One region of the Nocardia sp. NPDC004340 genome, then DNA from elsewhere that is predicted to be linked to it. Evidence: riboswitches for the same ligand, from Rfam matches in the RefSeq annotation. Region 1 holds a riboswitch; each other region holds the start of a gene.
What was found. A riboswitch is a leader RNA that binds a small molecule or an ion and turns the genes downstream of it on or off. The one in region 1 is predicted to bind S-adenosylmethionine.
Positions count from the first base shown of each region.

Region 2: another riboswitch for S-adenosylmethionine. It lies ahead of ACWEOI_RS00415 (bifunctional o-acetylhomoserine/o-acetylserine sulfhydrylase); the one in region 1 lies ahead of ACWEOI_RS11950 (ABC transporter substrate-binding protein).
Region 3: another riboswitch for S-adenosylmethionine. It lies ahead of ACWEOI_RS07035 (rhodanese-like domain-containing protein); the one in region 1 lies ahead of ACWEOI_RS11950 (ABC transporter substrate-binding protein).

Region 1 is NZ_JBSGDW010000002.1:975,053-985,257, forward strand. Features, by position in the region: gene ACWEOI_RS11920 (peroxidase-related enzyme) at 319-927, opposite strand; gene ACWEOI_RS11925 (hypothetical protein) at 920-1,432, opposite strand; gene ACWEOI_RS11930 (putative FMN-dependent luciferase-like monooxygenase) at 1,429-2,445, opposite strand; gene ACWEOI_RS11935 (ATP-binding cassette domain-containing protein) at 2,442-3,191, opposite strand; gene ACWEOI_RS11940 (ATP-binding cassette domain-containing protein) at 3,184-4,086, opposite strand; gene ACWEOI_RS11945 (ABC transporter permease subunit) at 4,049-5,902, opposite strand; gene ACWEOI_RS11950 (ABC transporter substrate-binding protein) at 5,903-7,063, opposite strand; SAM riboswitch class IV at 7,135-7,253, opposite strand; gene ACWEOI_RS11955 (HAD family hydrolase) at 7,409-8,020, opposite strand; gene ACWEOI_RS11960 (GNAT family N-acetyltransferase) at 8,109-8,936, shown strand; gene ACWEOI_RS11965 (MarR family winged helix-turn-helix transcriptional regulator) at 8,964-9,401, opposite strand; gene ACWEOI_RS11970 (SRPBCC family protein) at 9,394-9,819, opposite strand; gene fusA (elongation factor G) at 9,966-10,205, opposite strand, start outside.
Region 2 is NZ_JBSGDW010000001.1:79,832-90,036, reverse strand. Features, by position in the region: gene ACWEOI_RS00425 (hypothetical protein) at 1-115, opposite strand, end outside; gene metX (homoserine O-acetyltransferase MetX) at 374-1,537, opposite strand; gene ACWEOI_RS00415 (bifunctional o-acetylhomoserine/o-acetylserine sulfhydrylase) at 1,534-2,883, opposite strand; SAM riboswitch class IV at 2,980-3,091, opposite strand; gene ACWEOI_RS00410 (TetR/AcrR family transcriptional regulator) at 3,125-3,862, opposite strand; gene ACWEOI_RS00405 (MFS transporter) at 4,089-5,495, shown strand; gene ACWEOI_RS00400 (hypothetical protein) at 5,611-6,231, shown strand; gene ACWEOI_RS00395 (BTAD domain-containing putative transcriptional regulator) at 6,281-9,688, shown strand; gene ACWEOI_RS00390 (hemerythrin domain-containing protein) at 9,718-10,205, opposite strand, start outside.
Region 3 is NZ_JBSGDW010000001.1:1,592,688-1,602,892, forward strand. Features, by position in the region: gene ACWEOI_RS07025 (FAD-dependent oxidoreductase) at 1-1,340, opposite strand, end outside; gene ACWEOI_RS07030 (Rv0361 family membrane protein) at 1,563-1,997, shown strand; SAM riboswitch class IV at 2,061-2,176, shown strand; gene ACWEOI_RS07035 (rhodanese-like domain-containing protein) at 2,191-2,613, shown strand; gene ACWEOI_RS07040 (O-succinylhomoserine sulfhydrylase) at 2,610-3,824, shown strand; gene ACWEOI_RS07045 (DJ-1/PfpI family protein) at 3,932-4,570, shown strand; gene ACWEOI_RS07050 (MarR family transcriptional regulator) at 4,567-5,028, shown strand; gene ACWEOI_RS07055 (HAD-IIA family hydrolase) at 5,029-5,787, opposite strand; gene fgd (glucose-6-phosphate dehydrogenase (coenzyme-F420)) at 5,981-6,994, shown strand; gene pta (phosphate acetyltransferase) at 7,228-9,306, shown strand; gene ACWEOI_RS07070 (acetate kinase) at 9,307-10,205, shown strand, end outside.

The DNA.
Region 1 (10,205 bases):
GATAATCCGGACACGAAAAAAGGGCCCGATCCCCGAAACCGCGGGAGGGCCCTTCCGCCTCGCTCCGGCACCTGTTCAGTTGCCGAAAGATGGCGCTCGCGTGGCTACTTGGCAGAAAGGCTCGCGGAGCCGGTAGCCAGCAGCTTGAACAGGGTCTGAGAAAGAACATCCGAAAGGAAGTTCGCCATGGTGGTGCTCCGATCCGAACGATTGCCAGTGCCGTCACTGACTGTTTGCCATCGCGACGATACCGAGCCGATACCCCCGGAGGGAAGATTACGGATGAACTTTCTAGAACCAACCCGATAGAGCACTAGATTATGCGGGCACCTCGGGCTCTCCCAAGGTGAGCATCAGACGGTTGGCCCACGAGAACGAGGCCGCCGACAACACCAGATCATGCAGCTCCGAGGCGTCGAAACCCAACTGCCGCAAGCGGTTCAGATGGCCGGCGGTGGCGCGGGGCGGATTGGCGGCCAGGGCGTCCACGAAATCGATGACCGCGTCCCACCTTTCGTCGATGCGCACGTCGTTGCCTTCGTCCAGCAACCGCTGAACATCCCCGTGCCGCTTGGACAACGCAGATGTGAAACGTGAATGAACGGAGGCGCAGTACTCGCACCCGTTGTGCCGGGAGGTAACGGTCGCCGCGAGTTCGCGCTCCGCGCGGGTCAGCCCCCCTCGACCGTAGAAGATCTCTTTGTCGTTGCCACTGCGATGGGCCAGCACCTCCGGGTTGCGCGCGAGTAGCCGGAAGTACGGCCCGATCCCGCGATCACCCTCCAGCAGGGGTTTCTGCAACTCATCGGCATCGGCCAGCCGGATGGGTTCCACCCACGGCACCCAGTCCAGATGTTCCTGGGTGAATCCTGTTGGGCGGCGACCACTTTCGACGCTGCGGACCTCGCTGACGCCCTGCTCACCCATTGTCCGCTCCGATCAGTGTGAGACCGGCCAGCAGCCGGACCTGGAAGTGCACGAATCCGACGAGCTGCGCCACCGTGACGATGTCGCGCTCGGACAGCCCGGCCGCGGCCAGGGCGTCGATATCCGCGCGGGTGATGGCGGCGGGCGCGGTCGTGACCCGCGCGGCGTGCCGAAGGATCGCGGCCAGCACCGGATCCCCCTCGGCCGGAGCCGTTCCCAGTCCGGCGTAATGCGCCGCCAGCTCGGGCGCGCCCGCCAGCTCCGCCACCGCCACGGCCGCCGCGATCAGCCGGTCCCGCCCGACCGTCGCGGCCGCCGGACCGTCCAGCAACGCCTCGTACACCCCCTGCGTATGCGCGATCACCGCCGGGCGTGTCGCGCGCAGTGCCCGCTCGGCGTCCGCGCGCGGGCCGAGAACGGCATCGATGACATCGGCGGACCGGTCCGCCTCGGGTCCAGCCGGGGCGAGTGGCGCCACCTCGACGGCGGCGGTCGCTTCGGTCACGAGGAAGTCCTTTCGTCGGGTCGCCAACCCAGTTGCGGGGCAACCTTGGTGGCGATGAGTTCGATGGAGCGCAGGGTGGCGGCGTGGCCCGGATCGACCGGGTGGACCTGCACGATGAAGTCGGTGGCGTGCCGCAGCGCCACGTCGGCGGCGAGCTGCTCCACCACCTCGTCGGGCGTGCCGAAGTAGATGTCGCGCAGCACCTCGGCGACCGAATCGGCCACCTCCGGCCCGCCGTTGCGGCCCAGCTGATCCAGGAACCTGGCCGCGCCGCGCTCGGCCAGGGCCCGCGCCTCGGCGTGGTCGTCGGCCACGAAAACGCCCCGGGACGCGCCGATTCGCGGTTCCGCTCCCGGTGGCAGCGCGTCGAGATACGCGTCGACCAGCGGCTGCTGGATCTCCCACAGGGTGGCCGCGGGCGCGGCCGGATCCCGCGGCTGCGCCTTCGACAGCAGCAGTCCGTCACCCGCGCGCCCGGCGCGCGCCGCGCCCCCGGCCGAGAAGGTGGCCTGCCACAGCCGGTCCCGCAGTCCGGGCGCGGGCGGATTCAGCCCCCGATCCCCGATCAACGGCGTCCCCGCCAAGGCCGCGGTGACCTTGGCGAGCTTGTCCGCGTACAGCCCCTGCCGGTCGAGATCGGCCGCCTCGAACAGTTCGAAGGCGTGCCGGGATCCGCCCGCGCCGAAGCCGAGTTCCAGCCGCCCGCCCGACAGCTCGTCCAGGACGGCCGCGTCCTCGGCGACCCGGATCGGGTCCTCCAGCGCCAGCGTCACGATGGCGGTCCCGACCCGGATCCGCGGGAACCGGGCGGCCGCGTGCGCCAGGAACACGAACGGCGACGGCAGCCCGCCCTCCGCCGGATCCAGGTGGTGTTGCGCCACCCAGGCGGTGTCGTAGCCGAGCCGTTCGGCCAGTTCGATCTGGTCCAGGGCCTGCCGGTACACGCCGGCCGCGTCCTCGGCCGGGTCGGTGCGAACCAGGCGGGTGAAGAAGCCCAGGCGTCGCGTGGTCATGTCGTCACCTTTCCTAGGTAGGCATCGCGGACGGCCGGATCGCCGACCAGGTCCGCGGCCGGACCGTGCAGCACGATCCGCCCCGTGCGCAGCACATTGGCGGTGTGCGCGATGCTCAGGGCCAGCTCCGCCTGCTGTTCCACGATCAGGATGGCCAGGCCCAGTTCCCGATTGAGCCGGGCGATCTCCGACAACGCCCGATCCACGAACAACGGCGACAGTCCCATTGTCGGCTCGTCCATGCAGATCAGCCGGGGTTTGCTCATGAGGGCGCGGGCGAAGGCCAGCATCTGCTGCTCCCCGCCGGACAGGGTCCCCGCCCGCTGCAGGCGGCGCTCGGCCAGCCGCGGGAAATGCTCGAACAGCTCGGCGGCGCGCGCGGCCAGCACCGCGCGCCGCTCCTTGCGGATGTAGCCGCCGACGAAGAGGTTCTCCTCGACGGTCATGGCCGGGAACACGCGCCGCGCCTCCGGCACCGAGGCCAGCCCCGCCCGGATCCGGGCCGCCGCAGGGGTGGCGCTCACGTCGACGCCGTCGATGCGGACCGCGCCGGAACTCGGATGCAACAGTCCCAGAGCGGTTTTCATGGTGGTCGACTTGCCGGACGCATTGCCGCCGAGCAGGGACACGATCTCGCCGGGGCGGACCGTCAGCGACACCTCGTCGAGGGCCCGGGACGCTCCGTAATGCACCACCACGCGATCGAATTCGAGGATCGGCGTGGCGTTCTCGTCGAACTCAGACATCGACGGCCACCTTTCCCCCGGCCCGGCTGCGGCCCAGGTACGCCTCGATGACGCGGGGATCGGAGAGCACCTCGTCGGGCGTGCCCGACGCGATGATCCGGCCCTCGTCCAGCACCAGCACCCGGTCGGAGAGCTCGTGGACCAGGTCCATCTTGTGTTCGACCAGCAGCACCGTCTGACCCTGGGCCTTCAATTCGGCCAGTTGCGCGCCGATCTCGGCGGTCTCGGTCTGGTTCATGCCGGCGGCGGGTTCGTCCAGCAGCAGCAGATCCGGTGCGGAGGCCAGCGCCCGCGCGATCTCGGTGCGGCGACGGTTGGCGTAGGACAGCGTGTAGGTGGGGTGATCGGCGCGCGGGACCAGTCGCTCGGAGAAGCGGTCCAGCTGGGCGTCGATGCGGGCCGCCGATTCCCGGCGCTCGGCCCGCGCCGCCGGGGTCGGCGCCAGCGCCACACCCAGTTCGGCCAGCAGCGACACCCACTTCAGCACCGGAATGTTCGCGAGCCGCCGCAGCGGGCGGGTGGCGCGCAGGGTGGTCTGCAACCCGACGTCCACGTTCTCGCGCACGGTCATGGTGCCGAAGACCCGCCCGTTCTGGAAGGTGCGGGCGATCCCGGCCGCCGCGGCCGCCTCCGGGCGACCGGGGCGAATCCGCTTGCCGCGCACCAGCACTTCCCCGGCATCCGGCTTCAGCACCCCGGAGATGAGATTCACCGTGGTCGATTTCCCGGAGCCGTTGGGCCCGATGATGGACACGAATTCGCCGGGGGCGATGGTGAATTCGACACCGTCCACCGCCCGCACCCCGCCGAACGAGCGCCGCAGACCGGTCACGGTGAGTACCGCTTCCGTTCCGGTCTCAGGCTTCGACCGGGCTTGGTTCGCTTGTGCGGACACGATCCCTCCTCACCAGAATTCCCTGCGGCCGGAACCGCACCACCAGCAACAACACCAAGCCGTACAACACGATTCGCCACGACGGCGCCAGCCGCAGCAGCTCCGGCGCGCCGATCAGCACCACCGCGCCCAGCACCGCGCCGTACGGCGAAGCGGTGCCGCCGAGCACCAGGATGGTCACCACCAGCAGCGACATCGGCAGGTTGAACACGGTCGGATCGATATAGGAGTACTGGTGCGCCAGCAGCGCGCCGCCGATCCCGGAGCAGAACGCCGCCACCGCGAACGCCAGCGCCTTGTAGTCGCGCACCGGCACGCCGGCCGAGCGTGCCGCCACCTCGTCGGCCCCGATGGCCCGGATCGCGATCCCCAGCCGGGACCGCTGCACGCCGACGATCAACGCCACCACCGCGGCCAGCACCACCAGCTCCAGCCGGAAAATGTCGGTGTGCGTGGTGAATTCGAAGCCGAAGACGCTGGGCGCGGGAATCCCGAAGATGCCGTAACTGCCGCGCGTCACCGATTCCCAGTTGCGGATGATCGCCACCGTGACGATGCCGATGCCCAGCGTCGCGATCGCCACGTAGTGCCCGCCCAGCCGCCACAGCGGCGCGGCCAGCACCGAGGACACCACGGCCGCCACCACACCCGCCGCCACGATGGCGGGCAGGAACGCCCACCCGTGCGACACGGTCAGCACCGCCGAGGTGTACGCGCCGATCGCGATCGGCCCGGCCTGCCCGATGGCCAGCTGCCCGGCCGATCCGGCCACCAGGGTCATCGACACCGCGATGATCGCGTACGCCAGGATCTGGGTGCCCACCGAAATGCCGTAGTCGTCGGCGATCAACGGAATCGCCACGCCCGCAACACCGAAAGCCAGCAGCGCGTGCCACCAGCGCACCCGCAACTCCCGGCCCGCGCCGAGGAACGTCCCGGTCATGGGCTCGGATTCGATGGCGGGCGGCCGGGCCAGCAGCCCGCCGGGCCGCAGCACCAGGAAGATCACCAGCAGTCCGAACGTGATCAGATCCCGGTAGCCGTCCCCGAACCAGTAGATGCCGAACGCCTCCACCAGGCCGAGCACGAAGCCGCCGAGCACCGCGCCCGGAATCGACCCGAGCCCGCCGATGGTGGCCGCCACGAAGCCGGTCATGCCGACCACGCCGCCGCTGGTGGGCGAGATGTTCGAGTTGTAGAGGCCGACGAAGATGCCGGCCAGCCCGCCCAGCCCGGAGGCGATGGCGAAGGCCAGCGACTGCACCCGCCCGACCCCGATGCCCATCTGCGCGGCGGCATCCGGATCCTGCGCGGTCGCGCGGATCGCCAGCCCGTGCCGGCTGAACCGCAGGAACGCCCACAGCCCGCCCATCACCAGCAGGGTGATGGCGAACATGGCCACGTCGGAGGTGCCGAACCGTACCCCGCCCACCTGGAAGTTGTTGGTGGACAACACCTGCGGGAACGGCCGGGTGTCCGGCCCGAACACCAGGGCCACCACGTTCTCGATGATGAGCCCCACCGCCACCGTCGCCAGCAGCGCCGCGATGGCCGGGGCCCGGCGCAGCGGCCGCACCGCCAGCACGTCGATGGCCACACCGACCAGCGCCGTCACCGCCACCACCACGACCAGCGCGGCCCACCACGGCACCCCGTGCTGGGCGATCAGCCACCAGCCCAGCACCGAACCGAACGCGAAGATCGCGCCGTGCGCGAAATTGATGACATTGCTGACCCCGAAGATCAGGGTGATGCCCACGGCGATCAGCGCGTACGCATTGCCGTGGACCAGACCCGCGATGAGCGTGTCGAACATCTACTTCTTGCTTCCGACCGGTACGAACTTGCCGTTCTGCAGAATCAGCTCGATCGGCTTCACCCCGCTGGGACGGCGCGTCTGCTGATCGAAGGCGAAGGTGCCCAAGCCGATTCCGTCGAAGTCCTTGACCTCGCGCAGCCCCTTCAGCACGCCCTCCCGGGTCGCGCCGCCCGCCTTGGCGGCCTTCACCACCGCGTTCAGCGCGTCATAGGCGTACACATTGAAATCGCCCGGGTCGGTATTGAACTTGGCCCGGAACTTGGTGACGAAGTTCTGCACCTTCGGGCTCGGATCCGACGGCGTGAACACACCGTTCACGATGTCGCCCTCGGCCGCGGCGCCCGCCAGCTCGATGAACTGCGGCGTGTTCTGCCCGCCGAAGAATTGCCCGGTGAACCCGACATCCCGCAGCTGCTTGACCACCAGCGCACCGTCCGGTCCGTACCCCAGGTGCACGAAGGCCTCCGGGTTGGCGTCCCGGCCCTTGATCAGGACCGGCCGGAAGTCCTGCGAATCCGGCAGGATCGCCGAGGAATAGGCGATCTCGATGCCCTTCTCCTTGGCGAACTGCTCGAAGTACTTGAAAGCCTGCTTACCCCAGTCGGTTTCGAGGTAGACGACCGAGACCTTCTTCGCCTTGGAGCGCACCCACTCGGCATTGCGCTCCTGGTACACGTCCAACGTGATGGACGGACTCCACGAATAGTCCCCCGCCTTGGTGAAATCCACCGCGGAGTTGGTGAACCCGTACTGCACCAGCTTGCCCCGGTTGTACACCGGCGACGCCGCGATCGACGCGGGCGACGAGAAATCGCCCAGCTCCGCGATGATCGACTGATCACCCACGAACTTGGTCGCGATCGGCACCGTCTGCTTCGGATCCGACTGCGAATCCTCCCACTTCAGCGCCACCTTCTTGCCATTGATCCCGCCCGCGGCATTGATCTCGTCGAGCGCCAGGTCGAACCCCTGCTGCCAGAGCCGCCCGTACTCGGCGGAATTGCCCGTCTTCGGCCCCGACACCCCGAAATACACGGTGTCCGAACTGCTTCCGGACGATTCGCTACCGCAGGCCGCCGCCAGACTCGCGACCAACGCCGCCGCCCCGACACCCACCGCCACCCGGAAACCACGCGACCGGGACAAGATCCTGCTCATTGCAACCTCTACATTCGCGCACCGGCACACGGCCGGGCAGGGGGACACGACCACGACAGAGGAATGCGCGGTCCTGGCGCTTGCGCCACCCGGTCGGGCAGCGCCTGGTCGTCACCCGGGGCACCCCACCGCCCACGCGAGGGTTGCCGATCAGCGAGCCGGGGCTCGAAAAACGCTGATACTCGTGACCGTGTCCAGAAAGGTAGCCGTGACAACCGGCGGCCGACACCGTTCGAATCACCCTGATGCCAAACACCGCCCGGCCCCGCCGCCGGGAAATCCCCTGTCACCCCCGCGAATTGCCCCCGCGGCCGCATCGCCCCCCGCCGATGCCGCCGCTCACCCCTATGTCAGATGCGCGGTCAGCCAGGCCCGGAACTCGGTCAGGTCCCGCAGCACCACGTCCGCGCCGGCCGCCGACAACTCCTCGGCCGCGTACGGTCCGGTCGTCACCGCCACCGAGGTCGCGTCCGCCACCTTGGCCGCGCGCACGTCACCGAGATGATCACCCACATAGATCGAGGCGCCGCGCTCGAGCAGCACCTCCCCCTTCTCCTCCGCCCAGGCCCCGCCGACCAGTTCGTCGACCGCCAGCCCCAGATGATCCAGATGCAGCTGCGCGTGCGGCCCGTTCTTCGCGGTGATCACCAGCACCCGGCCCCCGGCCTCGTGCACCGCGGCCAGCGCGTCCACCACACCGGGCAGATGATCCGACGCGTGCACCGCCAACTCCGGGTACATCTCCCGGTACATGGCCACCACACCCGGCACCTCGTGCTCCGGGAACCACTGCGCCGCCTCGTGCGCCAGCGGCGGACCCAGCCGCGACACCACCAGCTCCGAATCGATCGCCACCCCGGTCCTGGCGGCCACCGCGTCCCACACCGCGGCGATCCCCGGCCGCGAATCGATCAGCGTCATATCCAGGTCGAATCCGACCACCAGGTCACCAGCCACATCCCGAACCCTACGGGCCGCGGAAAATCGGAGGCCCCGCGGCAGGGCCGCCACCTAAGCTCGGACCATGCCGAGCGATCAGGGAACGCTGTTCTGTGGAACCGACCTCGCCGCCCGCATCGAGGGCGTCGAAACCGAACTGATCGCCAAGGGCAGCGCGGCCGCCGCGGCCCGGCTCGGACCGGACACCGGCTTCGTGATCCCCCTCGCGGGCGGGGTCGCGTCCTTCGCCGAGGACGGATCACCGCTGAACAAGATCGCCGGGCTCGGCTTCGCGGGGATACCCGACGAGGCCGAACTCGACGAGATCGAGCGGCTGTTCGCGGCCCGCAAGACGCCCGTGCAGGCCGAGGTCTCCCAACTCGGCGACCCCGGCGTCGGGGAACTGCTCACCGGACGCGGGTACCGGCTGGTGTCGTTCGAGAACGTGCTCGGCCGCGAACTCGGCGCCGCGCTGACCGCGGACGTCGCGTCCGGCGTCGAGGTGACGCCCAGCGGCGCCGACGAATTCGACGCCTGGCTCGACGTCGTCGCGGACGGCTTCGCCCACCCCGACACCCAGGGCGTCGCCTCGCACGAGGAATTCCCCGCCGAGATCATCGCCAACGCCATGCGCGACCTCACCGGCGCGGCCGGGGTGCGGCGGTTCCTGGCCCGGCGTGACGGCCGGGTGGCCGGAGGCGCGAGCCTGCGGCTGGCCCGCGGCGTCGCCCAGCTCACCGGCGCGGCCACCGATCCCGCCCACCGGCGGCACGGCGTCCAATCCTCACTGCTGTCGGTACGCCTGGCCGAGGCGAGCGCGGCGGGCTGCGATATCGCGGTGGTGACCACCCAGCCCGGATCGAAATCGCAGCAGAACGTGCAACGGCAGGGGTTCAGCCTGCTCTACACCCGGGCCATCCTGGTCAAAGCCTGATCGACACCCGACCGGGCGTCCCTCCGGTCAGCCGGGCAGCCGGTGCGCGGCAATGGGTTTCAGCTGCTCGCGCAGCACATCGCCGTCGCCGCCGAAGAGCTGCTCGTCGGTGTCGACGGCGATCCGCACCGCCCGGCTCGCCAATTCCCTGCCCTCGGCCGTGATCTCGACCCGCAGCGCGCGGGCGTCGACGGGGTCGGCCCGTCGCGCCAGCAGCCCCCGCTCCTCCAGACCGCGAATCACCTTGGACGCCATCATCCGATCCGCGCCCGACATGTCCGCCACCTGCTGCTGGGTCGGCAGCTCACCCGACCGGCCCAGCCAGCCCGCCGAGGCCAGCAGATTGAACTGGGTCGGCGTGAGCCCGAGCGGACGCAGATTGCGTTCCAGCGTCGCCCGCCACTCCAGGGCGGCGTGATGCAGCCAGAAGCCCGGACTCATGAGCGGTCCCCGTGGTTCAGCCACGCCGTCGTGCCTCCTGTTCCAATGCGGCGAAGGTCAGCGGCATGTCCGCGCGCATGCCCTTCTCCCAGACGAGCTTGAACAGCGGGCCCATCGGCCCGTGCACCTCGACGTGCTCGGCCACCCGCACCCGGCCGTCGCCGAGCGGGACGTAGGTGCGGTGACCGCGCAGCTTCCCGAACGGGATGCCCGCCTCACTGGTCCACGACTGTCCCGGCTCCACGGCCACGATAGTGAACGGCCCGGCCGGCGCGCCCTTCGGCTTCACCCAGCCCTTGGTCCCGGCCGCGAACTCACCGTCGATACGGGACTTCTCCTCGTGCGGGTCCCATTCCGACCAGCGGTCGACATCGGTGGCGACCGCCCAGACGCGGTCCAGGTCGCCGGTGATCACGGCCTCTTCGGTGAACGAGTACATCATCGTCGTCTCCAATATCGGGGAAATATGTTGTTGCAACAACAGTAACCGTCGTCGCGACAACAATCAACCCCGGTCGGCGACCCGCGACCGATGGATGGGCCCGATGACGGCGACACCATGTGCCGCCGCCACCGGGCGTCCGACCGCTATGGGACCGGCGCGTAACCCAGCGGGCGCGTCGTGAACGTGCCCCGGCCCTGCGTCCGGCTCCGCAAACGCGTTGCGTAGCCGAACAATTCGGCCAGCGGGACCGTGGCCGTCACGACCACCGTGCCGGTCCGGGTCACCGACCCCGTCACCCGGCCCCGCCGGGCGGCGAGATCACCGAGCACCGCGCCGACATGGTCCTCCGGCACCGTGGCGGTGAGCTCCACCAGCGGTTCCAG
Region 2 (10,205 bases), on a different contig from region 1:
GGTCCGGGAGTCTGTGCAGGACACGGAGTATGGCCGGGCGGAGTTCACGCTGCTCGTCCTCGGAGAGCAGATCGACGAGATCGCGGAGATCCATGTCATCGAATGCGGCGGTCATGCCGAATACATTACGGCTGATATGCCCGCTGCACACGTATTCCGGAACACCGGTTACGGAGGCGTCATGCGCGCGAAACCGAAAGCGCGTCAGGACAATTCACTGGAAACAGGCCCGATACGTCGCGTAACGTGCCGTCGGCTGTGGCAGCGGCCGGGCAGCGGACATACGGCATTCGGGCAGCGGCGACACCCTATTCGGGCAGCGGCGACACCGGCGCGATGGCAGCGGTGGCGCCGCCGTTCGGGCAGCGTCGGCTCAGTGACCCGACACGCGCTGGGCGCGGGCCAGTTCCATGGTCTCCAGCATGAGTTTGCCGACCGCCTCGGTCTCGGTCAGGAACCCGTCGTGCCCGTCCTTGGAGTGGATGACCTCGAGCCCCTTGGAACCGGGCAGCAGATCGGCCAGCTCCTGCTGGGTGCGCAGCGGGTAGAGCCGGTCCGAGTCCACCCCGCCGATCACGCACGGCACCGGCGTCGAGGCCAGCGCCGCCGCGACGCCGCCGCGGCCGCGACCTACGTCGTAGCGGTTCATGGCCTCGGTGAGCAGCACATAGGTGGCCGGATCGAAACGCGCGATCAGCTTGTCCGCCTGGTACTCCAGGTAGCTCTGCACCGCGTAGCGGCCGCCCGCGCGCGGATCCTCGTCGCCCTGGCCGTGGTTCTCGAAGCGGTGGTCGAGCTCGCCCTCGGTGCGGTAGGTCAGGTGCGCGATGCGGCGGGCGATGCCCATGCCGGTCATGGGCGCGCGCCCGGTGCCGTGGTAGTCGCCGCCCTGCCAGTCCGGATCGGCCTTGATGGCGGCGATCTGGGTGGTCTGGGTGCCGATCTGGTCGGCGGTGGCGCGCGCGCCGACCGCCAGCACCAGGGCCGCGCCGACCCGTTCGGGCCGGCCGATCATCCACTCCAGCACCCGCATGCCGCCCATGGAGCCGCCGATCACGGCGGCCAGGCGGTCGATGCCGAGCAGGTCGAAGAGCTTGGCCTCGGCGGTCACCTGGTCGCGGATGGACAGCGCGGGAAACCGGGTGCCCCACGGCTTCCCGTCCGGGGCCAGCGAGGCCGGGCCGGTACTGCCCTTGCAGCCGCCGAGCACATTGGTCGCGATGACACACCATTCGCGGGTGTCCACGGGCGCGCCGGGGCCGACGATGCCGTCCCACCAGCCGGCCTGGTTGTGGTGCACGTCGGCGGGGCCGACCACGTGCGAGTCGCCGGTCAGCGCGTGCTCCACGAGCACCACGTTGTCCGCGTTCGCCGATAGTTCGCCCCACCGCTGGACGGCCAGCGTGGCGTCGGGGATCACGGCCCCGTTCTCGAGTTCCACATCGCCGATGGCGATGCTCCCGAGCGTCCCGTCGGGCGGCGGCAGCAACAGCTCCGCCGCGTGCCGGGACGTTCGCGATTCGATGTTCACGGTCAACTTGCCGCCGCCGTCAGTCCGGCGCGCAGATCCGCCAGGATGTCGCCGATGCCCTCGATGCCCACGGCCAACCGCACCAGACCAGGCGTGACGCCGGAGGCCAGCTGCTCGGCCGGGGTCAGCTGGGAATGCGTGGTGGATGCCGGGTGGATGACGAGCGAGCGCACATCCCCGATGTTAGCGACATGGCTATGGAGCACCAGCGCCTCCACGAACTTCTTGCCCGCGTCGACTCCGCCGGCCAGCTCGAAGGACACGATGGCGCCCACGCCCTTCGGTGCCAGCTGTTTGCCCCGCTCGAACCACGGCGAACTGGGAAGTCCGGCGTAGTAGACCTTCTCGACACCGGGCTGCCCGGCGAGGAACTCGGCCACCGCCTGCGCGTTGGCCACGTGCCGCTCGATGCGCAGGCTCAGCGTCTCGAGACCCTGCGCGATGAGGAACGCGTTGAACGGCGACACCGCCGCGCCCAGGTCGCGCAGCAGCTGCACGCGGGCCTTGAGCGCGTAGGCCGGAGCGCCGAGGTCGGCGAAGACCGCGCCGTGGTAGCTCGGGTCGGGGGTGGTGAAGCCGGGGAAGCGGGACTCGCCCGCCTCGTTCTTCACCGTCCAGTCGAAGGAGCCGCCGTCGACGATCACGCCCGCGACCGCGGAACCGTGTCCGCCCAGGTACTTGGTGGCCGAGTGCACCACGATGTCCGCGCCCAGCGCCAGCGGCTGGATCAGGTACGGGGTGGCGACGGTGTTGTCCACGATGAGCGGCACCCCGGCGGCGTGCGCGACCTCGGCGATGCCCGGAATGTCGAGGACCGAGCTGCTCGGGTTGGCGACGGTCTCGCCGTAGAACGCCTTGGTGTTGGGTCGCACCGCCGCACGCCACTGCTCGAGGTCGTCCGGGTCCTCGACGAAGCTGACCTGGATGCCCAGCTTGGGCAGCGAGTAGTGCAGCAGGTTGTAGGTGCCGCCGTACAGGTGCGGGCTGGCCACGATGTGGTCCCCGGCCTCGGCGAGATTCAGGATCGCGTAGGTCTCCGCGGCCTGTCCGGAGGCCAGCAGCAGCGCGGCAACACCACCCTCGAGGGCGGCGATGCGCTGTTCCACCGCGTCCTGGGTGGGGTTCATGATGCGGGTGTAGATATTGCCCGGCTCGGCGAGTCCGAACAGCGCGGCGGCGTGGTCGGTGTCGCGGAACGCGTAGGACGTGGTCTGGTAGATGGGCAGGGCGCGGGCTCCGGTGGCGGAATCGGGAGCCTGGCCGGCGTGAATCTGCTTGGTCTCGAAGGACCAGTTGGCCGGATCCAGGGTGCCGTCAGCGGGGACGGCCGCGGGCGCGGTCGAGTCACTCATGTGTTCTGCTCCAAAAACAAGGTCGCCGAATGGCGGAAGTTTGACGTTATCGAGAAGCGAATGGGCTTCGACAACAACACATTTCGGTAGACCTCCTAGTTGCGCTTGCGTTCGGCCCTCGAACGCCCGGTCTGCACCCGGAGCACCCCACCGCAGCTGGAGGGTTGCCGATCAGCAAGCCGGGGCCTTAACGCTGATGCTCTTGACCTAATGCGGGATTCTAGCGGCCGTCCGGCCCGATCTACGCAGTGGGGTTTGTCGCATTCTCGGTGGTATTTCCCCCGTTTACGGGGGGAAATAGCGTTGTCGCACCACAACAGACCCGCCGGAATTCGTCGAATGCCGCCTGGACGCTGTCGGCGAGCATGCGGGCGGTGGTGACGGTGGTGCAGTCCGGGAACTCGTCGCTGTCCTCGAACTCGCATTCCATGCCGACCCGCACGATGCCGTGCCAGGTGGTGGCGATGAGCCGCACGGTCAGGTGGTCCTCGGGCAGTCCCAGGCGTTCGGCCAGCACCTCGGACATGGCCCGGGTCTTGGTGTCGGCCGATTCCATGCTGAGCGCGCGCACGGCGACGCTGTCGCGGGTGATGCGCTGCATCTGCTGGAACCAGCGGAACGGCACGGGCGCGTCGGAGTCGATGATCTGCTCCACGACCGCGAGGAACGCGCCGAGCAGCGCTTCCATCTCGTCGCCGGTGACGGGCTGGGCGCGCAGCTGATCGGCGAGGGCCTGTCCCCAGCCCTCGATGGGGGCGATGACGATCGCCTCCTTGCTGTCGAAGTACCGGTTCACGGTGCGCGGGGAGACGTCGGCGGCGTCGGCGATCTGCTCGACGGTGGTGGCGTCGAAGCCCTGTTCGCCGCACAACCGCAGGGCGACGTCGATGATCCGGGTCCTGGTCTGCTGCTTCTTGCGTTCACGCAGGCCGGGGCGGTGACGCGAGATCACACCGATGTGACTTGACAACTCCGACATCCCTCCATCGTAGGTCCTTCCTGCGTTTTCCTGTCCCAGTATGACAACTGTCGCGCTGCGACATTTTTCCCTTGACGCCAATTGTCGGTGGGGGTCACTATGGTGGAGCTGCCTTCGAACTCCAGAGGAGAGGCTCATGACCGTAGCGACGGACGCTCTCGGTACAGACGAAAAAGCAAGTCCCGCACAAGATTCCAGGCGTTGGTGGGCGCTCGGCGTAATCGCCATGGCACAGCTGATGGTGGTCCTGGACGCAACGATCGTCACCATCGCCATGCCGTTCGCGCAGCAGGATCTGCACATCAGCGACGGTGACAAGCAGTGGATCTTCACCGCGTACACCCTGATCTTCGGCGGTCTGCTGCTGCTCGGCGGCCGCCTCGCCGACTACCTGGGCCGCCGCCGGATCCTCATGGTCGGCCTGATCGGCTTCGCCGCGGCCTCCGCGCTGGCCGGTCTCGCCCAGAACCAGGCCGAACTCTTCGCGGGCCGCGCGCTGCAGGGCGCGTTCGGCGCGCTGCTGGCCCCGGCGGCGTTGTCGCTGGTGTCGGTGACCTTCACCGAGGCCAAGGAACGGGCCCGGGCCTTCGGCGTGTTCGCCGGTGTGTCGGCGGCGGGCGCCGCGCTCGGCCTGATCGCCGGTGGCGCTCTCGTCGAGTACGCGAACTGGCGCTGGTCGCTGCTGGTGAACACCCCGGTCGCGCTGCTCGCCCTGGCCGGCGCGTTCGCCTTCGTGGTCAAGGATGTGCCCGCACCCCGCACCGGCGGCTACGACCTGCCCGGCGCGGTCACCGTCACCCTCGGCCTGATCTCCATCGTGTACGGCTTCAGCCGCGCGGCCTCCGACGGCTGGACCGCCTCCACCACGCTGGCCCTGTTCGTGGTGGGTGTGGCGCTGCTGGCGGCGTTCGTGGCCATCGAGGCCCGGACCGCGAATCCGCTCCTGCCGCTGCGTATTCCGGGTGAGATCAACCGCGGCGGGTCGTATCTGATCGCGCTGCTGGTGCCGATCGCCATGTTCGCCATGTTCCTGAACCTGAGCTTCTACCTGCAGATCGTGGAGCACTACTCGGCGCTGAAGACGGGTGTGGCGTTCCTGCCGTTCCCGGCGGGCATCGTGGTGTCGGCGGGTATCGCCTCGGCGGTGCTACCGAAGATCGGGCCGCGGCCGCTCATGCTGGCGGGCTCGGTGCTGGGCGCGGCGGGCCTGGTGTGGCTGTCGCGGCTGGAGTACGGCGACAGCTACGCGACCGCCCTGCTGCCCGCCATGATCCTGATCGCCCTGGGCATGGGTGCGCTGTTCGTGTCCATGCAGACCACCGCGCTGCACCAGGTCGACGCCGAGGATTCGGGCGTGGCCAGCGCGCTGCTGAACGCCGCCCAGCAGGTGGGTGGTTCCATCGGCACCGCGCTGCTGACCACCATCTCGGTCCAGGTGGCCGAGCGGTACGTGCGCAACAACGTGACCGTCGACCACGTGATGGAGCGGGCCTCGATCCACTCCTACAACGTGGCGTTCCTGATCGGCGCGATCTTCTTCGCGCTGTGCGTTCCGATCGCGGCGTTCATGGTCCGGGACAAGCCGCAGAACCTGCTCGAGGGTGACGAGCACGCCGTGCACGTGGGCGTGTGAGCCACCGCCGGTGATTCCGCACCGTGCCCGCCGCGAGTCTCGCGGCGGGCACGCGTCGTTTCGGCCGCAAGTCGGCGGCAAGTCGCGGTGCATTGCCCCGGCCGACAGTACGACCATGACGATGACGAAAGTGCCCACCGCGACTGATCCCGACCTCCGGCTGCGCGCGGGCGCGCTGATCGCCGGGGGCGTGCTGTTCGCCGTGGGCAATGCCCTGCACCCGCTGGAACACTCCGAGGCGGCCGAACAGTCCGCCACCTGGGCCGCCGCCCACCTGACCTTCGGCACGGGCGCGGTGCTGATGGCGGTCGGCCTGCCGGTGCTGCTCACCGCCTGGCGCGATGGGAAGGGTTGGCCCGCAAAGGTTTCCGCGGCCGCCCGGGTCCTGCTGTTCGTCGGGCTCACGGTCGCGATCCCGATCGGCGCGTATCACGAGGTCTATGTCGCCTCGCGGCTGTCGCACCACGAGCAAACCGCCATCGAGGAGGCCGCGCTCCCGGTCAACGGGCCGCTCGCCGCCGCCTTCCTGGTGGGTTTCCTGCTGCTGGCCGGGTGTGCGCTCGCCGCCCCGCGTCCGCTGCTCGGCCGGGTGGGCGCGGTGGTGCTGATCGTCGCGGTGCTCGCGATGGCCGGGGCCGAAGGGCTTCCGGGGGCGGAGGGCTGGTGGATCATTCCGGGGACGATCGGGGTCGGACTGGTGCTCGCGCTGGCCGGAGTGCGCGCGCTCCGATCGTGAGGCTCGCCGCGGCGGTTACGGTCCGGCTGTCGCAGGCGATGTATCACCCGTGGTTTTCGTGGAAGTGCTGGGCGCACTACGGGTGACGGTGGATGGTCGGCCCGCCCCTTTGCGCGGGCCGAGGCAGGGGGCGGTGCTGGCGCGCCTGGTTTCGGCCGGGGGCGAGGTGGTTTCGGCGGATCGGCTCATCGAGGATCTGTGGCAGGGGGAGCCGCCGCCGAAGGCCTCGGGAGCGTTGCAGGCGCACATCTCGTATCTGCGGCGGTCCTTGGAGCCGGATCGGCCGCCGCGCGCGCCCGCGGGTGTGCTCGTGTCGCAGACCCCCGGATACGCGCTGCGCCTGCCGGTTTCGGCCGTGGACGTCTGGCATTTCGACCACCTGGTGTCCACCGCCGCCACCGAATCCGATCCGGCCGCCCGCCACCGCCTCCTCGATTCCGCGCTGGCGCTGTGGCGGGGTCCCGCGTATGCCGCCTACGCCGACGCGGCCTGGAGTGCCGCCGATATCGCCCGCCTCACCGATAGGCGCTGGACCGCCGTGGAACAGCGGGCCGATGCCGCCCTCGCCCTGGGCCGCCCGGAGGAGGCCGTCGCGGCCCTGCGCCGCCTGGTCGACGAACACCCCGAACGGGAGGCCGCCGTCCGGCTGCTGGCCCTCGCGCACTACCGCCAGGGCCGCCAGCTCGACGCTCTCGCCACCCTGCGTGACCTCCGTGCCACCCTCAACACCGAATTCGGCATCGACCCCAGCCCGCCCGTGCGCGAGCTGGAAGCCGCCATCCTCGCGCACGACCCGGCCCTCACCCTGCCCACGCCCGCCGAGCCGGTCGCCGCGGAATCAGGCTCGACCCGTTCACATTCCACCGACCTCGCGGCGACGGTCACATCGGTAGTGCCCGATCGGCCGGACCCCGTGCCGCCGATGTCCGCCCCGGTCGGCTACGCGGGCCAACGCTCGGCGCTGCTGTCCGCCGCCCGCGAAGCCGCGGACGGCCGCAGCCGATTGGTGTGGCTGGAAGGCGAGGCGGGAGCCGGTAAGACGACGCTGGTGCGGTCGGTCGCCGACGAGCTGGCCGCCGCCGGCTGGCGGACCGCGGTCGGACGGTGCCCCGAGGTCGACGGCGCTCCGGCGGCCTGGGCCTGGATGGAATTGACCGGTGAATCCGGCGGCAAGGCAGCCGATCTCGGTGCGGACGCGACACCGTTCCGGCTGTCGCTGGCCGTGGTCGATCGCTTCGCCGAATGGACCGGACAGCCCATCGACACCCCGGGTGGGCGGATGAGCCCCGGCCCGGTCGCCCCGGATACCCCGAGATCGGTCGATACGGCGAGTGCGGCCGGGCCGGTGCTGGTGGTGCTGGAGGACGCGCATCGGGCGGACAGCGCGACGCTGCAGATCCTGCGGCAGGTGGTGGCGTGGTCGGCGCAGGCTCCGGTGCTGTTCGTGGTGACCATGCGCGGATCGGAAGTGGGGGACGAGGTTCGGGCCACGTCGGCGGCGCTGGCGGCGGTGACCTCGGGACGGCTGGAGCTGACCGGGCTGGACCTCGAGGCCGTGCGGACCGTGGCGAGGACGGCCGGCCTGCGCGGAATCGACGACGCCACCGCCGAATTGGTGCGTGACCGCACCGGCGGCAATCCGCTGTTCGTGGCCGAGCTGGCGAAACTCGCTGCCGCCGAAGGGGATCTGCTGGCGGTTCCGGCGGGGGTCAGCGATGTGCTGCACCGCCGGATCGCGCGTCTGCCCGCCGAGGCGGCGCGCATGCTGCGGCTGCTCGCGGTGTGGGGCGGCGAGTCGGATTTCGACGCGTTGCTGGAGCTGACGGGCGAAACCGAAGGTGCCCTGGTCGATCTGGTGGACACCGTGGTGGTGGCCGGGCTGCTGCGCCTGGAGCCCGGGGGCCGGATCCGTTTCGGGCACGCGCTGACCCGGGACGCGGTCTACGCGGGCATTCCCGCGCTGCGTCGGGGCCGCATGCACTGGTCGGCGCTGCGCGTGGCCGAGCAGGTGAATCCGGTGGATCCGGCCCTGCTCGCCCATCACGCCATGACCGGCGCACACGCGGGCACCGCCGGGGAGGCGCTGGGGTACGTCCTGGCCGCCGCCCGGCAGGACGGTGCCCGCCGCGCGTTCGCCGAGGCGGAACCGCTGTGGCGGGCCGCGCTGGATTTGCACACGCTTGCGGGCCATCGCGAGGACGGCCCCGATCCCGTTGTGGGCGCGGCCATTCTGGAAGTCCGCTGCGCCCTGGTCAACGCCCTCGCCTACCGCGGCAACGACGCCGCCGCCCGCGCCGAGCGCGCCGCCGCCCTCGAGCTGGCCGAGCACCTCGCCATGGGTGACCAGAGCTTCGGTGCCGCAATCGATCCCATCGCCCTGGCCCTGTGTTCCTGGCGGGCGCCGCTGATCTGGGGTACCCGGGACAAGCGGCTGCCGGACGATCGGGTGATCGGTGCGTTGCGGGCGGCGCTGGATCGACCGCTGCCCGCGGCCGTGCGGGTGCGGCTGCTGGTGGCCTTGGTCGTGGAGGTCGAGGGTGATGACGACGCGCTGGCGTTCGCGGCGTCCGCGGAGGCGGTTGCGACGGCGCGCGAACTGGGGGATCCCGAATTGCTGTGCGCGGCCTTGAATGTCCGCGCCTATGTCGCGCTCGGCCCGGACCTGTGGGACGAACGGGCGGGGTTGGCCGACGAGCTGCTGGCGGTGTCCACGGCGGCGGGTCTGGTCGAGTTCCAGGCGGTGGCGCATTTTCTGGGCTGCCTGATCGCCGGTGCGGACAACGATCTGGTGCGGGCGCGCCGGGAGGCCGAGCGCGGGCTGGAGTGCGCGACGGGTGGTCAGCTGCATCAGATGCTGATCGTGCTCACCCTGTTCGATGTGGTGCTCACCGTGCTGCGCGGCGACCTCGACGCCGCCGAGCGCGCGTACGCGGAGGCCAGCGCTCGAATGGTCGCGGCGGGTGCGGCGAATGGCGCGGAGTTGCTCATCGCCGGGGGCATGATGCTGGGCTGGGCGCGCGGCGACCTGTCCGGCCTGGTGGAGCCGATGGCGCAGGTGTACGCGATCTCGCCCGAGGCGCTCGCGCACCCGTACGCGCTGGCGCTGCTCGACAGTGGTGAACCCGACGCGGCGCGTGCGGTTTTCGCCGCGGCCGCGCCGATCCGCCGGGATCACTACTGGTCGGTCATGGCGGTCTTCCGTTCCCGGGTCGCGCTGCGGCTCGGCGAGCTCGAGGCCGCCGCCGAGTGCTATCGGGACATGCTCCCGCGCTTGGGCGCCGTCGCGGGCCTCGACACCGGTTCGGTCGTCTACGGTCCGATCGACACGGTGCTGGCCGAGCTGGCCGACGCGCTCGGCGACTCGGAGGCCGCCGCCGCGCATCGAGCCCGCGCGACCGCGGTCGATGCCCATCTCGCCGCCCAGCTCGCGACCCTCCCACCGGCGGGCGCGAATTGATCGGCAGGGCACTCGGCCCGGCCCGCCGATCAGTTCCCGGCGATGAGCGCTTCCCGTCGCCGATGCCCCCGCCCGAACCAGCGCAGCATGAGTCCGAGCACGAGCCCGCCCTCGGCGTTGGCGCGCTCCCATTCCTCGGGCGTGCACATGCCGAACATGCGGGGCAGTTCGAAGCTCATGGTCGCGCCCTTGCGGGCGGCGGCTTCGACGGCGCTCCACTGCCGGGCGTCGAGGTGGGCCGTGATCACCGGGAAGACGGTGTCCTCCTCGTCGGCGATGTGCTCGCTGAGCAACTCGTTCAAGTGGGCGAGGTGGTCGCTGAGCGCCGCCGCGGATCCCGCGCGGGCGAGTTCGCGCGCGCCGGCGCGCACGCTGTCCAGGATGGGGTCGAGCTGGGCGTGGTCGTCCTCGAGTTCGCGCACGTCCACCGCGCCGGTGTCGCGCAGCAGCGGCCACAGCACCTCGTCCTCGATGGTGTGGTGATGGTGGATGCTGTCGCAGAGCAGCAGCAGGTATT
Region 3 (10,205 bases), on a different contig from region 1:
ACCTTGACCCGCTCGCGACCCTGCGGCTCGCCGAGGGCGCGCTCGTGCGCGTCCAGGCGGTACCAGCCGGCCCAGGTGGTGAACGGGATGCCCTTGCCCTCGAGGAACTCGGTGACGGCCTCGAGCTCCGGCTTGGCGGCCGGGGCGAAGTCGGCGGCGTCGTCGAGCAGGCAGGCGATGGTCTCGTTGGCGTCGCCCTTGGTGTGGCCGATGAGGCCGACCGGGCCGCGCTTGATCCAGCCGGTGACGTAGGTAGCGGGCATGTAGCGAGCCGCGCCGTCGGCGTTCTCGTCGACGATCACGCGACCGGCCTCGTTGGGCACGGTGCCGGCCTGGTCGTCGAAGGGCAGGGCCGGGATGTTCTGCGACAGGTAGCCTACCGCGCGGTACACGGCCTGGATGTCCCAGTCCTTGAATTCGCCGGTGCCCTTGCAGTTTCCGGTGCCGTCGAGCTGGGTGCGCTCGGTGCGCAGGCCCACGACCTTGCCGTCCTCGCCCAGGATCTCCGAGGGGTTCTCGAAGAAGTGCAGGAACAGCTTGTGCGGGCGGTCGCCGACGTCGCGGATGGCCCACTGCTCGAGGGTGTTGCAGATCATGTCGACCTGCTTGGAGTGCCGGCGCGCGGCCTCGGAGCCCTCGTCGTAGTCGATGTCCTCGGGGTCGACGATGACCTCGATGGTCGGCGAGTGGTCGAGCTCGCGCAGCTCGAGCGGGGTGAACTTGGCCTGCGCGGGACCGCGGCGGCCGAACACGTGCACCTCGAGCGCCTTGTTGGCCTGGAGGCCCTCGTAGACGTTCGGCGGGATCTCGGTCGGCAGCAGCTCGTCGCCGGTCTTGGCGAGCACGCGCGCCACGTCGAGGGCGACGTTGCCGACGCCGAGGACGGCGACCTTCTCCGCCTCCAGCGGCCAGGTGCGGGCGACGTCGGGGTGGCCGTCGTACCAGGACACGAAGTCCGCGGCGCCGTAGGAGCCGTCCAGGTCGATGCCCGGGACGCCCAGCGCGCGGTCGGCGTTGGCGCCGGTGGAGAAGATGACCGCGTCGTAGAACTGCTGCAGGTCCTCGAGGGTGATGTCGACGCCGTAGTCGATATTGCCCAGCAGGCGGACCTGCGGCTTGTCGAGCACCTTGTGCAGCGCGGTGATGATGCCCTTGATGCGCGGGTGGTCCGGCGCCACGCCGTAGCGGATCAGGCCGAAGGGCGCGGGCATGCGCTCGTAGAGATCGATGCTCACGTCCGCGTCGGACTTCATCAACGCGTCGGCGGCGTAGATGCCGGCCGGTCCTGCGCCCACGATCGCAATGCGTAGCGGGCGGGTCGCTGCACTCTGTTCGGTCATTCTTCCGCGCACCCTTTGGGTCGAAACTAACTTGCCGTCAAAACTCAGCCGTCGCTCTTAGCTTAGGCTAAGTTGACGCTCTGGCCTCGGCGGCCTCCGTTGGCCCCCGACGCTGCAGCGTTGCTGCGTAGTCTTGCTATTCCCGCGCTGGGGCGGGAAATTCTGCTGATTCTATCGATGGCACGCGGCGGCCCGCACAAGGGGACCAGGCATGATCTACCCATGAGCGACGCCGAGGAGACCCCGATCCGGATCGACCAGAACGAGACCCGCAGCATGTGGCCGTTCCTGGTGGCGGCGGGAATCATCGCGGTGGTGATCCTGGGAATCGTGATCGCGTCGGTCGTGTCGCCGGTTGAGAAGAATGTCACAGATTCCGATCGGCTCTCGCTGGCGGCGACCAAGTTCGTGATGGCCCGCAACGACTCCGGGAAGTACGACCCGGTGCTGTCCTGCAAGGGATTCGACGAGAACGCCTCGCCGCTGAAGGCGGCCACCGCGACCGGCGGCTCGATCGCCTTCGACAAGCTGACCGACGCGTCCGTCACGGGCGACCAGGCCACCGCGCAGGTCACGTTCACCGTCGCCGGGGCGCCGACGACGTCGACGTGGCACTTCGCCAAGGAGAATTCCCGCTGGTTGGTCTGTAATTCGTGACAACGGCCGAATACCTCACTGGGGTTTGACAGTGGGGACGGTTCTTCGGCAATCTCAATCCCAGGTCATGAGTACCAGCGCCAAGCCCCGGCTGGCTGGTCGGCAACCCTCCTCCGCGGTGGGGTGCTCCGGGTGACGACCTGGCCTCGCATCGGACAGCGGTGCGGCAAGTGCGGATTCTCAGGAGGTACAAGTGAGCTACGCAGGTGACATCACGCCCAAGCAGGCGTGGGAGTTGTTGCGCGACAACCCCGATGCGGTCCTGGTGGACGTGCGCACCGAGGCCGAGTGGCGGTTCGTCGGCGTGCCCGACACCGGCGGCATCGGCCGTCCGACCGCGCTGATCGAGTGGGTCGACGTCACCGGTACCCCCAACGCCCGGTTCACCGACCTGCTGAAGCAGTCGCTGGCCCACCGGACCCCGGACTCGGACGCGCCCGTCATCTTCATCTGTCGCTCCGGCCAGCGTTCGATCGGCGCGGCCACCGCCGCCACCACACTCGGCATCACCCCCTCGTTCAATGTGGTCGACGGCTTCGAGGGTGCGCTCGACGGCCAAGGCCACCGCGGCAGCACCGGCTGGCGCGCCGACGGACTTCCGTGGAGGCAGTCATGATCACCGGCGGCTCTTTCGAGAAACCGCTCCCCGAGGGCGTCGGCCCCGCCACCCAGGCGGTCCGCGGCGGCACCCGGCGCTCCGGCTTCGACGAGACCTCCGAGGCGCTGTTCCTCAATTCGGGTTTCGTCTACGAGAGCGCCGAGGCGGCCGAGGCCTCCTTCACCGGCGATATCGAGCACTTCGTGTACTCGCGCTACGGCAACCCGACGGTCGCCATGTTCGAGGAGCGGCTGCGCCTGATCGACGGCGCGGAAGCCTGTTTCGCGACCGCGTCGGGCATGTCGGCGGTGTTCACCGCGCTGGGCGCGCTGCTGTCCGCCGGTGACCGGCTGGTCGCGGCGCGCAGCCTGTTCGGCTCCTGCTTCGTGGTGGCCAACGAGATCCTGCCGCGCTGGGGCGTGGAGACGGTGTTCGTCGACGGCGAGGACCTGAACCAGTGGGGGCAGGCGCTGTCCGTCCCCACCCAGGCCGTCTTCTTCGAGACCCCCTCGAACCCGATGCAGACTCTCACCGATGTGCGCGCGGTCTCGGATCTGGCGCACGCGGCGGGCGCGAAGGTGGTGCTGGACAACGTCTTCGCCACCCCGCTGCTGCAGCGCGGCTTCGATCTGGGCGCGGACATCACCGTCTACTCGGGCACCAAGCACATCGACGGCCAGGGCCGGGTGCTCGGCGGCGCGATCCTGGGTCCGCGGGAGTACATCGACGGCCCGGTGAAGAACCTGATGCGCCACACCGGTCCGGCGCTGAGCCCGTTCAATGCCTGGACCCTGCTCAAGGGTCTGGAGACGATGCCGCTGCGCCTGCGCCAGTCGGTGGACTCGGCGTTGAAGATCGCCCAGTTCCTGGAGTCGCATCCGGCGGTGGCGTGGGTGAAGTACCCGTTCCTGTCCTCGCATCCGCAGTTCGAGCTGGCCAAGCGCCAGATGTCGGGCGGCGGCACGGTGATCACCTTCGAGCTGAAGGCCGGCGACAACGAGGCCAAGAAGCGCGCGTTCGAGGTGCTGAACCGGCTGCGGATCATCGACATCTCCAACAACCTCGGTGACGCGAAGACGCTGATCACCCACCCGGCCACCACCACCCACCGGGCGATGGGGCCGGAAGGCCGTGCGGCCGTGGGCATTACCGATGGCGTGCTGCGCGTCTCCATCGGTCTGGAGGACGTGGAGGATCTGCTCAACGATCTGGATCACGCGTTGAGCTGAGCCGACGAGTAGTCGACAGGGCCGGAACCCATGGGGTTCCGGCCCTTCGTCGTTCATGGACCCGAATGATCTTGACAGCATGCTGTCAAAAATGACAGCATGCTGTCATGATGAAAACAGTGCACATGGCCGTCTACGACACCTTCTCGGACTGGGAGGTCGGCCACGCGACCGCACACATCAATCGCGCACTCTGGCACCGTGACCCGGGAACATGGCAGGTCAAGACGGTCGCCGTCAGCGCCGAACCGATCACCTCGATGGGTGGCATGCGCGTCCTGCCGGACGTCGTCCTCGACGATCTGAAGCCGGGCGACAGTGCCATGCTGATCCTGCCGGGCCTGGAGACCGAGCTTCATCCCGAGGCCCCCGCCGCTTTCGCCCGCAAGGCCCGCGAGTTCGTGACGGCCGGGATCCCGGTGGCGGCGATCTGCGGTGGCACCTTCGCGCTGGCGCAGGAGGGGCTGCTCGACGATCGGCCGCACACCAGCAATGCCGCCGAATACCTGGCCTACAGCGGCTACGCGGGCGGTGAGCACTTCGTCCAGACGCCCGCCGTCACCGGTGGCGACGTGATCACGGCGTCCGGCACCAGCCCGGTCGAGTTCGCGCGCGAGATCCTTGCTCGCCTGGACATTTTCGAGCCGCACGTGCTGGAGGCCTGGTACAAGCTGTACGGAAACAACGATCCCGCGGGCTTCTACACGCTCTACGAGTACGAGCAGCAGCGGGCGGCCGCGCGGTGACGCGCACCGGGCAGGAACTGTTCGCGACGGCGGCGGTCACGTCGTTCAAGCTGAACGGCCAATTCCTCGGCATCGCCGAGGAATTGGCGAGGCCGTCCGGGATCACGGTGGCGTGGTGGCAGGTACTGGGCGCGATCCTGCACCGGCCGTTGCCGGTGGCGGGCATCGCCCGCGAGATGGGCATCACCCGGCAGAGCGTGCAGCGCATCGCGGATGTGCTGGAGGGCAAGGGATTCGTCGAGTACCAGCCGAATCCGGCGCATCGGCGCGCCAAGCTGGTGGCCATCACCGAGTCCGGTCACGACGCGGTCCGCGCGATCGACCCGCAGCACGCGGCGATGGCGAAACGCCTTGTCGCGCAACTGGGCAGGGATGAGCTGGAGCGGGTCGTGGACGCGCTGACGACCCTGTCGGCCGCCCTCGACGCACTCGAGGACGACGCGACGGGCGCCGCCTGACTACAGCGCGAACGGGTCCTTGGTCTTGCCGACCAGCGAGGCGACCGATGGCAGGATGGCGGTCGGGCGGTACGGGAACTGCTCGACCATGGCGGGCGTGGAGATGCCGGTGGTGACCAGGATGGTCCGCATGCCCGCCTCCAGACCGGAGATGACGTCGGTGTCCATGCGATCCCCGATCATGACGGTGGACTGCGAGTGCGCGCCCAGCCGACGCAGCGCTGAGCGCATCATCAGCGGGTTGGGCTTGCCCACGTAGTACGGCTTCTTACCGGTGGCCTGGGTGATCAGGGCCGCGACCGAGCCGGTGGCCGGGAGGATGCCCTCGCGCGAGGGCCCGGTGGCGTCGGGGTTGGTGGCGATGAAGCGGGCTCCCGCCGCGATCAGGCGGATGGCGGTGGTGATGGCCTCGAACGAATAGGTGCGGGTTTCGCCGAGCACCACGTAGTCGGGGTTGGAATCGGTGAGGACGTAACCGATTTCGTGCAGCGCGGTGGTGAGCCCCGATTCGCCGACCACGTAGGCGGTGCCGTCGGGCCGCTGGTCCTTCAGGAAGGTGGCGGTGGCCAGGGCGGAGGTCCAGATGGATTCGACGGGGATGTCGAGGCCGGTGTGCTGGAGCCGGGCCTGCAGGTCGCGCGCGGTGTAGATGCTGTTGTTGGTGAGCACCAGGAACGGGATCTGGTTGTCGCGCAGTTCGGCGAGGAACTCGTCGGCTCCGGGCACCAGGTGGTTCTCGTGGACCAGGACGCCGTCCATATCGGTCAGGTAGGAGAGGATCGGTTCTCGGCTCGCGTTGGTCACGCGCATATTCTCCGCTATCCGCGGATCGAAAGCTCATATATTCCTGCGGTGTGACCGCTGCCGCACCGTCTTCCGGTGCTGACTAGTGTGCGAAGGAGGCCGTTCGCGCCGACCGGCGCGAGCGCAGCATGGCGACAGGAGTGCCCAGGTGAAGGACCTCAAGCTCGGTTACAAGGCGTCCGCCGAACAGTTCGGCCCGCGTGAGCTGGTGGAGCTCGCGGTGGCGGCGGAGGAGCACGGCCTCGACAGCGCCACGGTCTCCGACCATTTCCAGCCGTGGCGGCACAATGGCGGGCACGCCCCGTTCTCGCTGGCCTTCCTGGCCGCGGTGGGGGAGCGCACCAATCGGATTCAGCTCGGCACCTCGGTGCTGACCCCGACCTTCCGCTACAACCCGGCGGTGATCGCGCAGGCGTTCGCCACGCTGGGCTGCCTGTACCCGGATCGCATCATGCTGGGTGTCGGCTCGGGTGAGGCGCTCAACGAGATCGCGACCGGTTTCCAGGGCGAGTGGCCGGAGTTCAAGGAGCGGTTCGCCCGGCTGCGCGAGTCGGTGGAGCTGATGCGCGCGCTGTGGACCGGCGAGCGTGTGGACTTCGACGGCCAGTACTACAAGACCGTCGGCGCCTCCATCTACGACGTGCCCAAGGGCGGCATCCCGGTGTACATCGCGGCGGGCGGCCCGCTGGTGGCCCGGTACGCGGGGCGCGCGGGTGACGGTTTCATCTGCACCTCGGGCAAGGGCATGGACCTCTACACCGAGAAGCTGATGCCGGCCGTCGCGGAGGGCGCGGCCAAGGCGGGCCGTTCGGTCGACGACATCGACCGCATGATCGAGATCAAGATCTCCTACGACACCGATCCCGCTCTGGTGCTGGAGAACACGCGCTTCTGGGCCCCGCTGTCCCTGACCGCGGAGCAGAAGCACTCCATCACCGACCCGATGGAGATGGAGGCCGCCGCCGACGCGCTGCCGATCGAGCAGATCGCCAAGCGCTGGATCGTGGCCAGCGACCCGGATCAGGCCGTCGAGCAGATCAAGCCCTACCTCGACGCGGGCCTGAACCACCTGGTCTTCCACGCCCCGGGCCACGACCAGCGCCGCTTCCTCGACCTGTTCGAGCGCGACCTCGCTCCCCGACTCCGCGCGCTCGGTGTCTAATTGCCTTCCGCTTCGCTACAGGCGGGTTCGGGGCGCTGGAGGTCTCGTTCTTCCCTCCCTCCGCTCCTCCGCTTCGCTCCTCCGCTCCACTCAGTCCAGAACGAGACGCGCCCCGAACACTGGGTGGGCGAGACGTAACTGGATGTGAGGGTGATCTCCATCGGGGACGGGCATCGAACCCGCATGCCCGTCCCTGCGGAAAAGGGCGCATAACGGTCGGTAGGCTTTCGGCCATGGCTGCCACACCGGTCTCCAGTGTGTACATCGCGTCCCCCGAGGGCGACACCGGAAAGTCGACGGTCGCGCTCGGCGTACTCCAGGCCTTGGCGGCCACTACCCCGCGGGTGGGCGTGTTCCGGCCGATCACCCGGTCCGCCACCGCCCGGGACTACATCCTCGAGCTGCTGCTCGAGTATTCGACCGCCGACGTCGACTACGACCAGGCGATCGGCGTCACCTACGAGCAGGTGCACGCGGACCCGGACGCGGCGATCAGCGAGATCGTCATGCGCTATCACGATGTCGCCAAACACTGCGACGCTGTGCTCATCCTGGGTTCGGACTACACCGATGTGGCCAGCCCCAGCGAACTGCGGTTCAACGCCCGCATCGCGGTCAATCTGGGTGCGCCGGTGCTGCTGGTGGTGCGCGGAATCGGCCGCACCCCCGACGAATTGGGCCAGCTGGTGGAGCTGTGCCGCAGCGAACTGGTGGCCGAGCACGCCAAGCTGGTGGCGGTGGTCGCCAACCGCTGCGAGCCCGACCAGCTGGAGGCCGACGCCCAGGCTCTGGCCAAGGCGTGCGCGGTGCCGTCCTGGACGCTGCCGGAGGTGCCGCTGCTGCAGGCCCCCACCATGGAGGAGCTGCGCGAGGCGATCGACGGCGAGATCTACAGCGGCGACCCGGAACTCATGCACCGTGAGGCCCTCGATGTGATGGTCGGCGGCATGACCGCCGAGCACATTCTGGAACGTCTCACCGACGGCGTCGTGGTCATCTCGCCCGGCGACCGCTCCGACGTGCTGCTCGCCCTGGTGAACGCCCATGAGGCGGAGGGTTTTCCGTCGCTGGCGGGCATCATCATGAACGGCGGCATGCTGCCCGATCCGGCGGTGGCCCGGTTGATGGCGGGCCTCAAGCCGCGGTTGCCGATCCTGTCCACCGACCTGCGCACCTTCGATGCCGCCAAGGCCACCGCGTTGACCCGCGGCCGGGTCTCGCTGTCCAGTATGCGCAAGGTGGACACCGCGCTGGCGTTGATGGAGGAGCGGGTCGATCCGCGGGAGCTGTTGCGGCAGATCGAGATTCCCATTCCGAACATCGTGACCCCGCAGATGTTCGAGTACCAGCTCATCGAACGGGCCCGCGCCGACCGCAAGCGCATCGTGCTGCCCGAGGGCGACGACGACCGCATCCTGCGCGCCGCGGGCCGGGTGCTGCAGCGCAAGATCGCCGACCTCACCATTCTCGGCGACGAGGCCGCGGTGCGCGGCCGCGCCGCCGAACTGGGCGTGGACATCGACGCCGCCGAGGTGCTCGATCCCCAGACCTGTCCGCTGCGTGACGAATTCGCCGAGGAGTACGCCCGCCTGCGCGCCCACAAGGGCATGACGGTGGAACGGGCTCGCGAATACATCGGCGACATCTCGTATTTCGGCACCATGATGGTGCACATGGGGGTCGCCGACGGCATGGTGTCGGGCGCGGCGCACACCACCGCGCACACCATCCGCCCGTCCTTCGAGATCATCAAGACCGAGCCGGGCGTGTCCACGGTGTCGAGCGTGTTCCTGATGTGCCTGGCGGACCGGGTGCTGGTGTACGGCGACTGCGCGGTGGTGCCGGACCCGACCTCGGATCAGCTGGCCGATATCGCCATCTCGTCGGCGCGGACCGCCGCCCAGTTCGGCATCGACCCGCGCGTGGCCATGCTCTCCTATTCGACGGGCGAGTCGGGCACCGGCGCGGATGTCGACAAGGTGCGCGACGCCACCAAGTTCGTGCACGATCGAGCCCCGGAGCTGCTGGTGGAGGGCCCGATCCAGTACGACGCGGCGATCGAGCCCGCGGTGGCAAAGACCAAGCTGCCGAATTCCGCGGTGGCCGGGCAGGCGACGGTCTTCATCTTCCCGGACCTCAATACCGGCAACAACACCTACAAGGCCGTGCAGCGCAGCGCGGGCGCGGTGGCGATCGGCCCGGTGTTGCAGGGTTTGAACAAGCCGGTCAATGATCTGTCGCGGGGCGCGCTGGTCGCCGACATCGTGAACACGGTCGCGATCACCGCGATTCAGGCGCAGCAGGAGGCGTAAATGAAGGTCCTGGTGATCAATTCGGGTTCCTCGTCGATCAAGTACCAGCTGCTGGAGCCCGCCACGGCCGACGTGTGCGCGCACGGCATGGTGCAGCGCATCGGCGAGGCGGTCGAGTCGGACGCGGTGACCGTCGAACACCACACGGGCGAGAAGACTTTCGAGTACCAGGGCTCGATCGCCGATCACGCGCAGGGCCTGCGGGTGGTGTTCGACCTGTTCATCGCGAGCGGCCAGGATCTGGCGCACGCCGATCTGGGCGCGGTCGGGCACCGGGTGGTGCACGGCGGCGAGGTGTTCTATGAGCCGACGCTCATCACCGACGACGTCGTGCAGGCCATCACCGACCTGTCCGCCCTGGCGCCGCTGCACAATCCGCCGAATGTGATCGGCATCGAGTCCGCGCGGGCGCTGCTGCCGCGGGTGCCACAGGTCGCGGTGTTCGACACCGCCTTCTTCCACAATCTGCCCGCCGCCGCCAAGACCTACGCCATCGACGCGGAAACCGCCGCGGCGCACGGGGTCCGCAAGTACGGGTTCCACGGCACCTCGCACGACTACGTGTCCGGGCAGGCGGCGGAGTTCCTCGGCAGGGATCGCGCCGAGCTGAACCAGATCGTGCTGCACCTGGGCAACGGTGCGTCCGCCTCCGCCATTCGCGCGGGGCAGGCGGTGGACACCAGCATGGGCTTGACGCCATTGGAGGGCCTGGTCATGGGCACCCGGTCCGGGGATCTGGATCCGGGCATCATCTTCCACCTGATCCGTACCGCGGGCATGGATGTCGACGATGTGGACGCCCTGCTCAACCGGTATTCCGGGATCAAGGGCCTGTCCGGGGTCAATGACTTCCGCGAGCTGGGCCGTCTGATCGAAACCGGCCATCCCGCCGCGAAACT